One region of the Micromonospora sp. NPDC005163 genome, then DNA from elsewhere that is predicted to be linked to it. Evidence: riboswitches for the same ligand, from Rfam matches in the RefSeq annotation. Region 1 holds a riboswitch; the other holds the start of a gene.
What was found. A riboswitch is a leader RNA that binds a small molecule or an ion and turns the genes downstream of it on or off. The one in region 1 is predicted to bind thiamine pyrophosphate.
Positions count from the first base shown of each region.

Region 2: it holds a riboswitch for thiamine pyrophosphate, as region 1 does, so the genes downstream of both, thiE (thiamine phosphate synthase) here and ACWD6N_RS06230 (ECF transporter S component) in region 1, are expected to answer to the same signal.

Region 1 is NZ_JBSFYP010000005.1:49,614-56,683, forward strand. It holds gene gndA (NADP-dependent phosphogluconate dehydrogenase) at 1-1,134, opposite strand, end outside; gene ACWD6N_RS06215 (hypothetical protein) at 1,580-1,981, shown strand; gene ACWD6N_RS06220 (energy-coupling factor transporter transmembrane component T family protein) at 2,059-2,859, opposite strand; gene ACWD6N_RS06225 (ABC transporter ATP-binding protein) at 2,871-4,286, opposite strand; gene ACWD6N_RS06230 (ECF transporter S component) at 4,400-4,990, opposite strand; TPP riboswitch at 5,067-5,171, opposite strand; gene ACWD6N_RS06235 (alpha/beta fold hydrolase) at 5,275-6,105, shown strand; gene ACWD6N_RS06240 (aminoglycoside N(3)-acetyltransferase) at 6,136-6,936, shown strand; gene ACWD6N_RS06245 (SIS domain-containing protein) at 6,933-7,070, shown strand, end outside.
Region 2 is NZ_JBSFYP010000035.1:66,698-73,767, forward strand. It holds gene ACWD6N_RS23180 (ThuA domain-containing protein) at 1-4,828, opposite strand, end outside; TPP riboswitch at 5,140-5,249, shown strand; gene thiE (thiamine phosphate synthase) at 5,244-5,870, shown strand; gene thiO (glycine oxidase ThiO) at 5,864-7,070, shown strand, end outside; gene thiS (sulfur carrier protein ThiS) at 7,069-7,070, shown strand, end outside.

The DNA of each region.
Region 1 (7,070 bases):
CCGGTTCAGGAAGCGGGCGCGGATGATGCAGCCGCCCCGCCAGATGGTCGCCGTGCCTCCGAGGTCGATGTCCCAGTCGTACTCCTGGCTCCCGGCGCGGATGTGGTCGAAGCCCTGCGCGTACGCGACGATCTTCGAGGCGAGCAGCGCGCGCCGGACGTCCTCGATGAACGCCTCCCGGTCGGCCACCTGCCACCTCTCGCCGGCGTCCGGGAACGCCCGATGGGCCGCATCGCGCTGGTCGACGTGCCCGGAGAGCGAGCGGGCGAAGGTCGCCTCGGCGATCCCGGTGATCGGCACGCCCAGGTCCAGCGCGCTCTGCACCGTCCACCGCCCGGTGCCCTTCTGCTCGGCCCGGTCCTGCACCACGTCCACGAAGGGCTGGCCGGTGGCGGCGTCGCGGTGCGCCAGCACGTCGGCGGTGATCTCGATGAGGAAGGACTCCAGCTCGCCGCTGTTCCAGTCACGGAAGATCTCCGCGATCTCCGCCGGCTCCGCGCCCAGGCCAGCCCGGAGCAGGTCGTACGCCTCGGCGATGAGCTGCATGTCGGCGTACTCGATGCCGTTGTGCACCATCTTGACGAAGTGCCCGGCGCCATCCGGCCCGACGTGCATGCAGCACGGCACCCCGTCCACGTGGGCGGAGATCTTCTCGAACATCGGGCCGAGCTTGGCGTACGACTCGACCGAACCGCCCGGCATGATGCTCGGCCCGAGCAGCGCGCCCTCCTCGCCGCCGGAGACGCCGGTGCCCACGAAGTGCAGCCCGGACCCGCGCAACGCCTCCTCGCGGCGGCGGGTGTCGGCGAAGTGGGCGTTGCCGCAGTCGACGACGATGTCGCCCTCCTCCAGCAGGGGCACCAGCTCGTCGATCACCGCGTCGGTGGGGGCGCCCGCCTTGACCATCACGATCACCGCGCGGGGCCGTTCCAGCGACGCCACGAAGTCGGCCATCGACTCGCCGGCCGCGAACGTGCCCTCGTCGCCGTGCTCGGCGACCAGGCTGCGGGTGCGCTCCGGCGAACGGTTGTGCACCGCCACGGTGAAGCCGTTGCGGGCCAGGTTGCGGGCCAGGTTGCGGCCCATCACCGCCAGCCCCGTCACGCCGATCTGCGCCGTCGCCTGCTCAGCCATCCGTGCCGCCACCTCTCACCGTCGTACTGCCGTGCTGCGACCGTATCGCGGTGCGCGGCGGAGCGGGCCGCCTCGTCGACAGCCAGTCACCGGCCGGTGGCGCTCGGCCCCGGACCAGCCGATTCTCCACGCGGTCACCGTCGTGTTGAGCGCGTCGGCCAGCAGGCCGCCGATGCTGTCGGGGAAAACGGATGCGCCGGTGCCCGCCCACGGGATAGCGTGCGGGCATGCGTAACTGACGCCCCATTTCCGAGCCGGCCCGCCGCCCCGCGCCGCGGTCCGAGCGCTCCCGGGCGTCCCGCATCCCCACCCGCCGTGCGGCGGTGCTGGCCCTGCCCGACCCCGGTGAGCAGTCCCTTCCCTCTCGACCGTCGCGGTGCGACGGTCACCAGCCGAGCCGACCGACCGCGGAACGCGGGAACGGGTCGGCACGAAGGAGGCCCGGATGCCTGCCAGGCGCAACCCGAAGAAGAAGTCGTCCCGTACTCCCGCACTGACGCGGCCCGGCACCGAGCCGGCGGCCGGCCGCGGCCCGCTTCCGGCCGTGTCGACCCGGTCCGACCTGCCGGCCCTGCCGGTCAAGTCGGCCCTGCCGGCGATACCGGTCGAGCCGGCCCGGCCGGTCGGGGTGCCACCGGCCGTCGAGGTGCCGGCGGCGATCGACGTGCCCGTGGTGGTCGACGTGCCGGCGGCGCTGGACGTTCCCCCGGTGGTCGACGCGTCGTCGGTGGCCGGGCGGTCGGCGGCGCCCAAGGCCGGCCCGCCGCTGCCCGGGGCGGCCCGCTCCGCCGGTGGCAAGAGCCAGCGAGCCGGTCAACCTCGCCGCTACGCCTTCCGCCGCAGCTGACCGGCCCCGCCCCGCGAGAATCGCGGTTGCCGCCTCCGCCGCAGCGGGGGCGGCAACCGCAGGATCGTGGGGGAGCCTCAGCCCAGCAGGGGGCGGAAGGTGCCGAGCAGCACGCTCACCGTCAGGGCCGCGCCGGCCAGCGCGACCGCTCCGGCGATGAGCAGTCCGTCGGCGAGGCCGAAGGGCTGACGGCGGGCCACGGTGCGGGGGGTGCCGGCGTCGAAACCGCGGGCGTCCATCGCCACGGCCAGTCGGGTGCCCCGACGGATCGCCCCGACCAGCAGCGCGAACCCGGTCGAGGCGAACAGCCGCAGCTTCGCCGCCGGGTTACGTCCGGCGTCGACGCCCCGCGCCCGCCGGGCCATGCTGATCATCTGCCACTCCTGACCGAGCAGCGGCACCAGCCGGAACGCTGCCAGTGCCCCGATGGCGAACCGGGCCGGCGCCTTCGCGTTCTGGATCAGCGCGTCCGCCAGGTCGGTGGGGTCGGTGGTGGCGAAGACGATGACGCCGGGCAGTGCGACCGCGAGCACCCGCAGGATCAGGCCGAGCGCGGTGAGCAGCACTCCGGTGGTCACCAGCACCGGCCCCGCGTCCAGCAGGACCCGACCGGACCGGTCGGAGGCGAAGAGCACCAGGGTGACCAGGATGCCGACGGCGCTGACCAGCAGCGGCCAGGCCCGCCGGGCCAGCACCCCGTAACGGATGCCGAACAGCGGCAGCACGGCGAGTTCGACGGCGATGGCGATCGCCGGGGCCACCGGGTCCAGGGTGGCCAGCAGGGTGAACGAGAAGACCAGCGCGGCGGCGACCTTCGCCACCGGGTTACGGCGGGCCAGCGGCGCACCGGGCGCGGCGACCGGCTCGATGCTGATCATCGAGCGGCCGGTCACGATCGCTCCAGGGTGACGGTGCGGTCGGCGAGCGCGGCGACGAAGTCCGGGTCGTGGGTCACGGTGACCACGCCGTGCCCGGCGTCGCGGAGATCGGCGAAGAGATCGACCAGCTCCCGCCAGGTCCGCCGGTCCTGACCGAAGGTGGGTTCGTCGCAGATCAGCAGGCGGGGCGCGGTGGCCAGGGCGGTCGCCACGCTCAGCCGCCGGGCCTCCCCACCGGAGAGGGTGTACGGGTTGGCCGCGGCGAGCCGGGTCAGCCGCAGCCGGTCCAGCAGCCCCGCCACGGTCTCCTTGACGGCCGCCTCGGGCTGGCCGGTCCGGCGCGGGCCGAGCGCCAGCTCGTCGAAGACGGTGCTGGTGACGAACTGGTGCTCAGGGTCCTGGAACACCGACCCGATCCGTCGCGCCAGCGCGGGCGCCCGCCACCGGTGCGGGGCGGTGCGGTGGTCCGGCCCGGCCAGTTCGGCGGACGCGGTGACTCGGCCGGCACCCGGCCGGAGCAGCCCACCGAGCAGCAGCGCGAGAGTCGACTTGCCGGCCCCGTTCGGCCCGCGCACGGCGAGCGCCTCGCCGGCGCGTACCGCCAGGTCGGTGGGGGCCAGCCGGGGTGGCAGGCCGAGCCGGTCGGCGGTGAGCAGCAGCTCGCCGGGGGCGGCGGTCGCCCGCCGGATGGCCACGGGATGACCCGGCACCCAGACGCCCTCGGCGGCGAGGGCGGCGCCGTGCGCGGCGAAGACCGCCGCGGGCGGGCCGTCCGCGCGGACCCCGCCGCCGGGCTCCAGGACGACCACCCGGTCGACCAGCGGAAGCGCCTCGGCGACCCGGTGCTCGACCAGGACCAGCGTGGTGTCGGCGTCCAGCGCGCCGGCCACCGCCCGCCGGACGAGGTCTGCCCCGGCCGGGTCGAGGTTGGCGGTCGGTTCGTCGAGCAGCAGCAGGCCGGGGCGCAGGGCCAGCGCACCGGCGAGGGCGAGGCGTTGCTGCTCGCCGCCGGAGAGCGCGGCGGTGGGCCGGTCCCGGTCGTACGGGAAGCCGACCCGGCGCAGCGCCTCGTCCACCCGGGGCCAGATCGCGTCCGTCGGCACCCCCCGGTTCTCCAGCCCGAAGGCGACGTCGTCGCCGCTACGGGCCATCACCAGCTGGGTCTCCGGGTCCTGGAAGACGATGCCGACCCGTTCCCGACCCTTGCGCGGGTCGAGCCCATCGATCTCGACGGTGCCCTCCTGCTCGCCGGAGTCCTCCGGCAGCAGCCCGGCCAGCGCGCTGAGCAGCGTGCTCTTGCCGGCCCCCGACGGGCCGAGCAACAACACCCGCTCCCCAGCCTCGACCCGCAGGTCCACACCGCGTACGGCCCACGCGAGCCGCCCGGCGTGCCGCCACCCGAACCCCCGTAGCTGGACCCCGCTCACCACACCCCCCTTCCCCCGCCCGGGCCGCTCTCACGTCGTTGATCAAGAGGTTTACGTCAGTTCGCCGCCCCTTGTTGACGCAAACCTCTTGATCAACGGGGAAGACGTGGGGGTCAGATGGCGGCGCGGTCGCGGGCGACCGGGAAGCGGTCCAGGACGCCGGTGTCTGCCATCGCGCGGGTGAGGACCCAACCGCCGACGCCGGCGATCACGGTGGCGCTGACGATGGTGAGCAGCGCGTACGGGATGCGGTAGTCGACCAGCTCGTACTCGGCGTTCCAGACGAAGAAGTCGAACAGCGCGGCGCTGAGCCCGGTCAGCGCGCCGGCCAGCGCCGCGGTCGGCAGCCGGAACGAGCGGTACCGGAAGGCCGCGAAGGCCAACTCGGCGCCGAGGCCCTGCACGATGCCCTGCGGGATCACCGTGCCGGCCCACTGGCTGCCCAGCAGCGCGGAGAGGACCGCGGCGACCGTCTCGCAGTAGAGCGCGGCGCCGGGCTTGCGGATGACCAGGCCGCCCACCACGGCCGGCATCAGCCAGACGCCGTAGATCAGCGTCTGTGCCGGCGGGAAGAAGGCGAACGCCCCCTCGGTGGCGCTCCAGACCAGGCCCCAGGCCCAGAAGATGACGCCGAAGGCGACCGCGATCACCGAGGCGACCACGATGTCGATGGTGCGCCAGCGGTTGGTGTCGCTGTGGTTCATGTGAATGCTCCCAGTTCTGACTGCGAACCAGGAGAAGACGCACGCCGCGCGCCCGGTGGCACCGGACGGCGGCGCGGCTGGAGGTCGACCGAACTCCCTGCGCTGGCATTACCCAGATCAGGTTCGAGGGTCTGCGGGCGTGCCCGCACTCTCAGCGCTGTGCGCTCCCCTGTCGGATGTGAAGTTGTCTCGCTGACGCTAGCACCGACCAGGGGTACCGGCCCAGCAGGGCGTCCCGCCGCAGGGTCCGGTTCAGGAGACTTCGGCTGGGTAGGCTGACGATCATGCGGGTTGACGCACGGGGTCTCAGGTTCGACGTACGCGCCGGTGGTCCGCCGGACGGCGCGCCCGTCCTGCTTTTGCACGGCTTCCCCCAGCACTCCGGCGAGTGGGACGAGGCCGCGACGGCGCTGCACACAGCCGGGCTGCGCACGTACGCGCTGGACCAGCGGGGCTACTCGCCGGGCGCCCGGCCGGCGGCGGTCCCGGACTACCGGATCCCCGAACTGGTCGCCGACGCGGTGGCGGTGCTGGACGCGCTCGGGCTGGACGCCGTCCACCTGGTCGGCCACGACTGGGGTGCGATCGTGGCCTGGGCGCTGGCCGCCCGGCACCCCGAGCGGGTCCGTACGTTGACCGCGGTGTCCGTGCCACATCCGGCAGCCATGGCGCACGCGCTCGCCACCGACGGCCAGCAGAAGGCGCGCTCGTCGTACATCGCGTTGTTCCGTAAGCCGGGCAAGGCGGAGAAGGTGCTGCTGGCGTGGAACGCCACCGCACTGCGCAAGTTGCTCACCGGGGTGGGCGACGCGTCCCGGGTGGACCACTACGCCGACCCGATGCGCGAGCCGGGCGCGCTCACCGCGGCGCTGAACTGGTACCGGGCGATGTCCCGCGCCGACCTGGCCGGCGTCGGCCCGGTCGCGGTGCCCACCACGTACGTGTGGAGCGACCGGGACATCGCCATCGGCCGGACCGCCGCCGAGGCGTGCGCCGCCAACGTCACCGGGGACTACCGCTTCGTCGAGCTGCCCGGCGTGAGCCACTGGATCCCGGACGCCGCGCCGGGCCCGCTGGCCGAGGCGATCCTGGCCCGAACCAGCGGAACGGCCTGAGCCATGGCGGTCGGGAGGCACACCGTGACGATGGACGCCGGCGGGCCGGGGACCCGGCGCTCGATCGCCGCGCAACTGCGCATGCTGGGCGTACGCCCCGGCGGGACGCTGCTGGTGCACGCCGGGCTGCGTCAGCTGGGTTTCGTCTGCGGTGGTCCGCAGGCGCTGGTGCTCGCCCTGCGCGACGCGCTCGGCCCGGACGGCACGATCGTGGTGCCCACCCACACCCCGGACAACAGCGACCCCGCGCAGTGGCGCGACCCGCCGGTGCCGGTGGACTGGTGGCCGCTGATCCGCGCCGAGATGCCCGGATTCGATCCGGCGGTCACCCCGAGCCGATTCATGGGCGTGTTCGCCGAGACGGTCCGCGGCTGGCCCGGAGCGCTGCGCAGCTCCCATCCCCACGTGTCGTTCGCCGCCCTCGGCCCGGCCGCCGAACAGGTGGTCGCCGGGCACACCCGGGCCGACATGCTCGGTGAGGGCTCCCCACTGGCCCGGCTCTACGACCTCGACGCCCACGTGCTGCTGCTCGGTGTGGACCACGCGGTGAACACCTCGCTGCACCTGGCCGAGTACCGCCGTCCGGCCCCACCCCACGAGCAGTTGGGCGCGGCGGTACGCACCGCCGACGGTGGCCGCGAATGGGTGTGGTGGCAGGACGTACGGCTCGACGAGACCGACTTCGACGCGTTGGGCCGGGACCTGGAGGCGACCGGGGCGGTCCGTACCGGACGGGTCGGCACCGGGACCGGGAGGTTGATGCGCCAGCGGGCGGCGGTCGACTTCGCAGTGCAATGGCTCGCCAGCAACCGGACGACGGAGGACGCATGACGGTGAGTGCCGAGGACTACCTGGCCGTGGTGACCGAGACGATCGGCCGGGTGGCCGCGAGTCAGCGGGCGGCGGTGGGGCGGGCCGCCGACCTGATCGCCGACGCGGTGCGCGCTGACGGGGTGGTGCACGCC
Region 2 (7,070 bases), on a different contig from region 1:
CGCCCAGCTGGTACGCCGTCCCGGCCAACCCGCTGCCGCCGGCCTCGTCGGCCGCGGTGAGGGTGACCGTCACCGGCCCGGTGTACCACCCGTCGGTCGGGGTGCCGGAAACCGCCGCAGTGGTGACCGGCGCCGTCTCGTCGGCCACCCCGGTGCTCAACCGGAAGTAGTCGAACGCGGCGGTCTTCGAGGCGGTCTGGTTGGCGCCGAGCGTGAACAACCCGACCTTCGGGGTGGCCCCGACCGCGCTGTTGGTGAGCGTGGTCAACGCGGTCCAGGTCGTCCCGTCGGCCGAGTACGACGCGGTGAAGGTGTCGCCGCTGCGGGCGAGCCGCAGATGCCACACCGCGCCGGTCAGGTTGGCCGCCTCCGGTTGCGGGTTCTGGACCGCCCCGCCGATCTCGCTGCGGAACTCGATCCGCCGCGTCACCGGTTGGCCGACCTGGTTGTCCGCGATGTAGTCGAACTTGAGGTAGTTGTCGTCGTCCGCGTGCACGATCAGACCGGCCTGCTGGTACTGCTCGTTCAGCAGGCTGCCGTCGACCTTCGTCTCCAGGGTCCAGTCGCCCGACGGCGCGGTCTGGAGGATGAAGTTCTTCGGCCCGGTGTTGTCGGTGCCGTAGATGTCACCGTTGGGCACGTCGACCCGCAGCGCGCCACCGGTGACCCGGTAACCGTTCGGGTCCTCGCGCAGGATCGCGTTCCACCGGCACTTGTCCAGCGTGTCGCCGGTGAACTCGTCCGACGGCACGACCGGTCCGGCCGGGGCGTCCGGCGTGACCTGGAACCAGTCGAAGCTGGCGTCCACCACCGGCGCCTCGGTGCCGCCGTTGACCGCGAAGAGGCCGATCCGCGGGTTGGTGATGCCGTCCAGCGCGGCCGATCGTCCGACCGGGGTGAAGGTCTGCCCGTCGGCCGAGACGGCCGCGGTCAGGTTCGTCCCGTCGCTGATGATCCGCAGGTGCACGGTGTCACCCGCCGGTGCGGCGGTGCTGTCGGCGGCCTCGTTGCGCGGCGTGCCGGCCGTCTCCCGGATGAACTCCACCCGCCGGCTGCCGTTGTAGAGCAGGTCCAGCTTGGCGTAGTTGTCGTCGTCGCCGTACACCAGCAGGCCGGCCTGCTGGTAGTTGGCCGTCACCGGCAGGGTGACCCGGGTGGTCGCCTGCCAGGCCCCGGTCGGAGCCGCCTGGAGCACCAGGTTGGTGGCGTCGTTGCGGGCACCGTAGAGGTCGCCCACCGCCGTGGGCAGCCGCAGCGCGCCGCCGGCAACCGAGTAGAGCTGGTTCTCCCGGACCACGCTGGTCCACCGGTTCTTGTCGAGGCTGGTGCCGTCGAAGTCGTCCGAGCGCGCCCCGAAGCAGGACGTGTTCGGCGCGTCGACCCGCACCGGCACGGTGGCGTACGACTTCGCGCCCTTGCTGTCCGTCACCGTCAGGGTGGCGGTGAAGGTGCCCGGGCTGGTGTAGGTGTGGCTGGCGTCCAACGTGGACGCGGTGCCGCCGTCACCGAAGTCCCAGGCGTACGTCAGCGGGGTGTCGCCCTCGGCGTCGGTGGCCGTGCCGTCGAAGGCGACGGTGACCGGCGCGGTGCCGGTGGCCGGGGTGGCGGTGGCGCTGACCACCGGTGGCGCGTTCTCGGTGACGCCGCGGCCGAGGAAGTCCATCCAGTTGACGTTGAACAGCGACCCCGCGCCGCCGTTCGGGTCCCGGGCGACGAAGTACAGCGTGCCGCTCGCGGCGCCGGTCACCGGCGCGGTCACGTCCGTGTACGTCTGCCACCCGCCGGTGCCCGGCACGGTGGCCGAGGCGACCACCGGTCCGTCGACGGCGCCGGCGCGGACCTCGACCCGGCCTCCGGAGACTGCCGAGGCGGCCCGGAACCGGATGTCGGTGACGTTGGTCAGGTTCGCCGGGGCGAGCGACCACCAGTCGCCGTCCTCGATGAACCCGATGTTCTGGCCGCCGCCGGCGCTGTCGCCGCCGGTCTCCCGCTGCACGCCGGCGTCGCCGCCGCCGGTGCTCCCCGGCGCCCGCCCGGTGGCGGTGAAGTACTCGGCCTGCTTGCGCTTGGGCTGCAACTGCTCGATCGCGCGGCCGGTGAGCGGGCCGGCCCCGCCAGCGCCGCCCTGGTCGGTGTAGGTGGCCTCGAAGACCGCGAAGACGTTCGCCTCGGCGCCGTGCCCGGAGGCGAGCGACGTCTGGACGGTGCCGCTGCAGCCGGTGTGCTGCTCCAGCGGGTGGGCGTGCTCGTCGTGGCCGAGCAGCACCTGGAGTCGCACCCGGTCGCAGTCGATCTGCCCGTCCTCCGGGTCGGTCACCTTGATCGTGTAGTGGACCTGGTCACCCCAGTCGAAGAAGCCGCCGTCCGGCGGGAACTCGATGGTCACCGTCGGCGCGGTGTTGCCCACGGTGACCGGCACGTTGGCCACCGCGGTACGGCCCTTCGGGTTGGTGACGGTGAGCTGGGCGGTGAAGCTGCCCGCCGTGGCGTAGGTGTGCGTCGGGTTGGCCTCGGTGGAGGTCTGCCCGTCGCCGAAGGCCCAGGCGTAGGTGAGCGCGCCGCCGTCCGGGTCGCGCGACCCAGCGCTGGAGAATTCCACCGTCAACGGCGCGGGCCCCGACGTCGGGGCGGCCGCCGCCACCGCGATCGGCGCGCGTTCACCGGCGATGTAGTCGATCCGGTAGACGCCGGAGTTGTCGTTGTTGCCGCCGAAGCCGCTGCCCCACTCGATCAGGTAGAGCGCGCCGTCCGGGCCGAACTCGAAGTCCATCGGCCGGAGCATGCCCATCCCGGTGAGCAACTGGTTGATGTCCACCAACGACCTGCCGTCGGCGGTCACCTGCATGGTGTACATCTTCGACTGGTTCCACTCGCCGAGCAGCGCCTTGCCGTCGTAGTACGCCGGCCACTTCCGGTCGGAGTCGAGGTCGGCGTCGTACCGGTAGACCGGGCCGCCCATCGGGGCGCCGCCGCCGCCGATCTCCGGGTATCGCGCGTCACCGGCGTACCCGTAGTCGACGGTCGCTGGGACGACCGGCGGGAGGTTGGTCAGGCCGGTGTTGTTGGGCGAGTTGTTCACCGGGGCTGCGCAGTCGAACTTCGCCCCGCTCGGGCCGGACGGGAACGTGTAGTCGTTGTACGCCTCGTTCGTCCCGGTGCAGTACGGCCAGCCGTAATTGCCGGGGGTGACGATGTTCCACTCGACCAGGCCGCGCGGGCCCCGGGTGGGGCTGTCCGCGTTGGCGTCCGGCCCGTAGTCCGCGACGTAGAGCGTGTTGGTCTTCGGGTCGGTGCCGATCCGGAACGGGTTGCGGAAGCCCATCGCGTAGATCTCGGGACGGGTCTTCTCGGTGCCCGGCGCGAAGAGGTTACCCGCCGGGACGGTGTACGTCCCGTCGTCCTCCGGGTGGATCCGGATCACCTTGCCGCGCAGGTCGTTGGTGTTGCCGGAGGTGCGCTGCGCGTCGTAGTCCTGGCGGCCCGGCCGCTCGTCGAGCGGCGAGTACGCGCTCGACTCGAACGGGTTGGTGTTGTCGCCGGTGGCCAGGTACAGGTTGCCGACGCTGTCGAACGCCATGCTGCCGCCGGCGTGGCAGCAGGTGTTGCGCTGGGTGTCGACCCGCAGCACCTGCTTCTCGCTGGCCGGGTCGATGGTGTCGCCGGTCACGGTGAACCGGGACAGCAGGTTGCGCGCGATGCCGTCGTTCGGGGCGTGGTAGAGGTACACCCACCTGTTGGTGGCGAAGTCCGGGTCGAGCCGGATGCCGATCAGTCCGTCCTCGTTGCCGGTGAAGACGTCCAGGTCGAGGGCGGTGAACGTGCTGCCGGTGTCCGGCTTGACGACCTGCACCCGGCCGTCCCGCTCGACGTAGAAGACCCGCCCGTCCGGGGCGATGTCCAACTCCATCGGGTTGCTGGTGTTGCTGTCCAGGGTGACCTTCTCGAAGCTCGCGGTCTTCGAGGCGCCGCAGTCGGCGTCCGCCACCCCGGCGGCGGTCCGGATCCCGCCGAGCAGGTGGGAGAGGAACTCCGGCTCGGCGTACGACTCCCGGGTGTGCCCGCCCCCGGTGTACCAGGAACGGCCGCCGTCGAAGTCCTGGCACCAGGCGATCGGGTGGTCGGCGCCCATCGCACCGGCGCCCGGGGTGTAGCTCTTCTCGTCCAGGCTGGCCAGCACGTGCACGTCCGGCCGGGGGTTGGTCTGGTAGTTGTACCACTCGTCGAAGCGGGACCAGCGGTCCGGAAGCTCGGCGGTGGACGGGTGGGCGTGGTCCTCCACCTTGACCGTGGCCTGCTGGTTCGCGGGGTGGTTGGCGAAGTACGCGCCGACGAGGTCGCCGTACCAGGCCCAGCTGTACTCGGTGTCCGAGGCGGCGTGGATGCCGACGTAACCGCCGCCGGCACGCACGTACCGCTCGAACGCGGCCTGCTGCTCGGCGTCCAGCACGTCGCCGGTGGTGGAGAGCCAGATCACCGCCCGGTATTTCGCCAGATTGGCGTCGGTGAACGCGCCACCGTCCTCGGAACTGTCCACGGTGAATCCGTTGGCCTCGCCCAGTTGTTGGATCGCGGCGAGCCCGGTGGGAATGGAGTCGTGGCGGAAGCCGGCCGTCTTGGAGAACACCAGGACGGAGAAGGGATCGGCCGCAGCCTTTGGCGCCTTCGGCGGCACCTGGCTGACCGGGGCCGCGGCCGGCGTGTTTCGCGGGGGGACCTGGGCGGCGGCCGGAGCCGCCTGGGCGGGCAGCCCGAACAGAGTTGTCGAGGCCAGGGCCAGGGAGATCAGGGTCGCGGTGATGGGTACTCGGGCACGACGAGAATGGGACACGCCGCCTCCTATGTCGCGGTGGACAGGGATCGCGGGGGCCGGCTCGCCGAAGACCGTCCCAGATGGAGCCGGTGCGAATGCCGTGCCAGGGCAACCACGCCAGCATTTTGTCGAATCGCTGAACAAATTAATTCGGTTGGATCAATGTCCGGCAAGATGCCGGCGGGTAACGGTTCTGCAACGGTGGGCGACATTCCGAACAGGACCGCATGAAGCGCCCAACGGATCTCGCCGAGCGGTGTGGTTTTCGCCCGCCGGCCGCCGGCCGACCCCGCCTTGGCAGACGGCCGGAACTGTCGTACGGTGACACGCAAGTAACCCACGGGAGTCCGGTGTACCGGGCTGAGAGGGGGGCTGACAGCCCCCGACCGTCGAACCTGATCCGGGTAATGCCGGCGCAGGGAGGAGCGTTGCCGTGCCGTCCCTCGGGCGACTGCATCTGATCACCGACACCCGACCCGGGCGGGATCCACTCACCGTGGTCCGGGCCGCCCTCACCACGGCCCGAGCCGACCTGGTGGTGCAGGTCCGGGTCGAGGACTCCGCCACCGACCGCGAGGCGTACGACCTGGCCCGGCGGGTGCTCGCGCTCTGCGCGCCGTACAGGGCGACCTGCCTGGTCAACGACCGGTTGCACGTGGCGTTGGCGGTGGGCGCCGCCGGTGGACACGTCGGTGCCGACGACCTACCGGTCGCCGCCGCCCGCCGGGTGCTCGGCCCCACCGGCGTGCTCGGGGCCACCGCCCGGGCACCGGAGACGGCGATCGAGGCCGTCGCCGCGGGAGCCAGCTACCTGGGCGTCGGGCCGTGCCACGCCACCAGCACCAAGGCCGGGCTGCCGGACCCGATCGGCCCGGCGGGGGTACGGGCGGTCAACGACGCGGTCGACGTTCCGGTGATCGCGATCGGTGGGGTGACCGCCGCCCGGGTGCCGGCGCTGCGAGCCGCCGGGGCGTACGGGGTGGCGGTGGTGGGCGCGGTATCCGCTGCCGCCGACCCGGCCCGGGCCACCGCCGAGCTGCTCGGGGCGCTGACGTGTTAACAGGGGGCCCTTCCTCTACAGAATCCGTTAACAAGGGGCCCTTCCTTGCGGACGTGGCGGTGGTGGGGGCGGGGCCGATCGGGTTGGCGATCGCCTGGCGGTGCGCCGCCCGCGGACTTCGGGTGGTGGTGCACGATCCGTCCCCCGGGTCGGGGGCCTCGGCGGTGGCCGCCGGGATGCTCTCTCCGGTGGCCGAGGCGTACTTCGGTGAGCGGCAGCTGACCGGGCTGCTGCTGGCGTCCGCCGCCCGGTGGCCGGCGTTCGCGGACGAGCTGACCGAGGCGAGCGGCGTCGAGCTGGGCTACCGGACCGAGGGCACCCTGCTGGTCGGGCTGACCGCGGACGACCTGGCCGAGGCGCGCCGGCTCTGGGCGTACCAGCAGGGGTTGGGCCTGCCGGTCACCCCGCTGCGCCCCACCGAGCTGCGCGACCGCGAGCCGGCGCTCGCGCCGCGGGTGCGCGGCGGGGCACTCGCGCCCACCGACCACCAGGTCGACCCACGGTTGCTGGTGCCGGCGCTGCGCACGGCCGCGCAGCGGGCCGGCGCGGTGCTCGCCCCGCGGGCGGTCCGTTCCCTCGCCGAGGTGGACGCCCGGGTCACCGTGGTCGCCGCCGGCTGCGGCGCCGCCGCCCTCACCGGCCTGCCCGTGCGGCCGGTGAAGGGCCAGATCCTCCGGCTACGCGCGCCCGGCGGCGCCGCGCCGGGCTTCCGGCACGTGATCCGGGGGTACGCCGACGGCGAGCAGGTCTATCTGGTGCCCCGCGCAGACGGCGAGGTGGTGCTCGGCGCGACGGTCGAGGAGCGGTCGGACACCACGGTCACCGCCGGCGCGGTGCTGCGCCTACTCCGTGCCGGCGTCGACCTGCTCCCCGAGCTGGCCGAGTACGACCTGGTCGAGACGGTCGCCGGGCTGCGTCCGGGCACCCCGGACAACGCGCCGATCCTCGGGCCGCTGTCCGACCGGCCGGACGTGCTGGCCGCCACCGGGCACCACCGGCACGGCATCGTGCTCACCCCGGTCACCGCCGACCTGATCGCCGACCTGGTCACCACCGGCGTGCCCGATCCGCTGCTCACGCCCTTTCACCCGGGCCGGTTCGCCGCCGCCGGCCCGGATCCCACCAGCGCGGCCGGTCGGCTGGCCGGGCCTGGTGCGGCCGATGTCGGCGCACCTGATCGGACGACAGAGGAGGACCGGT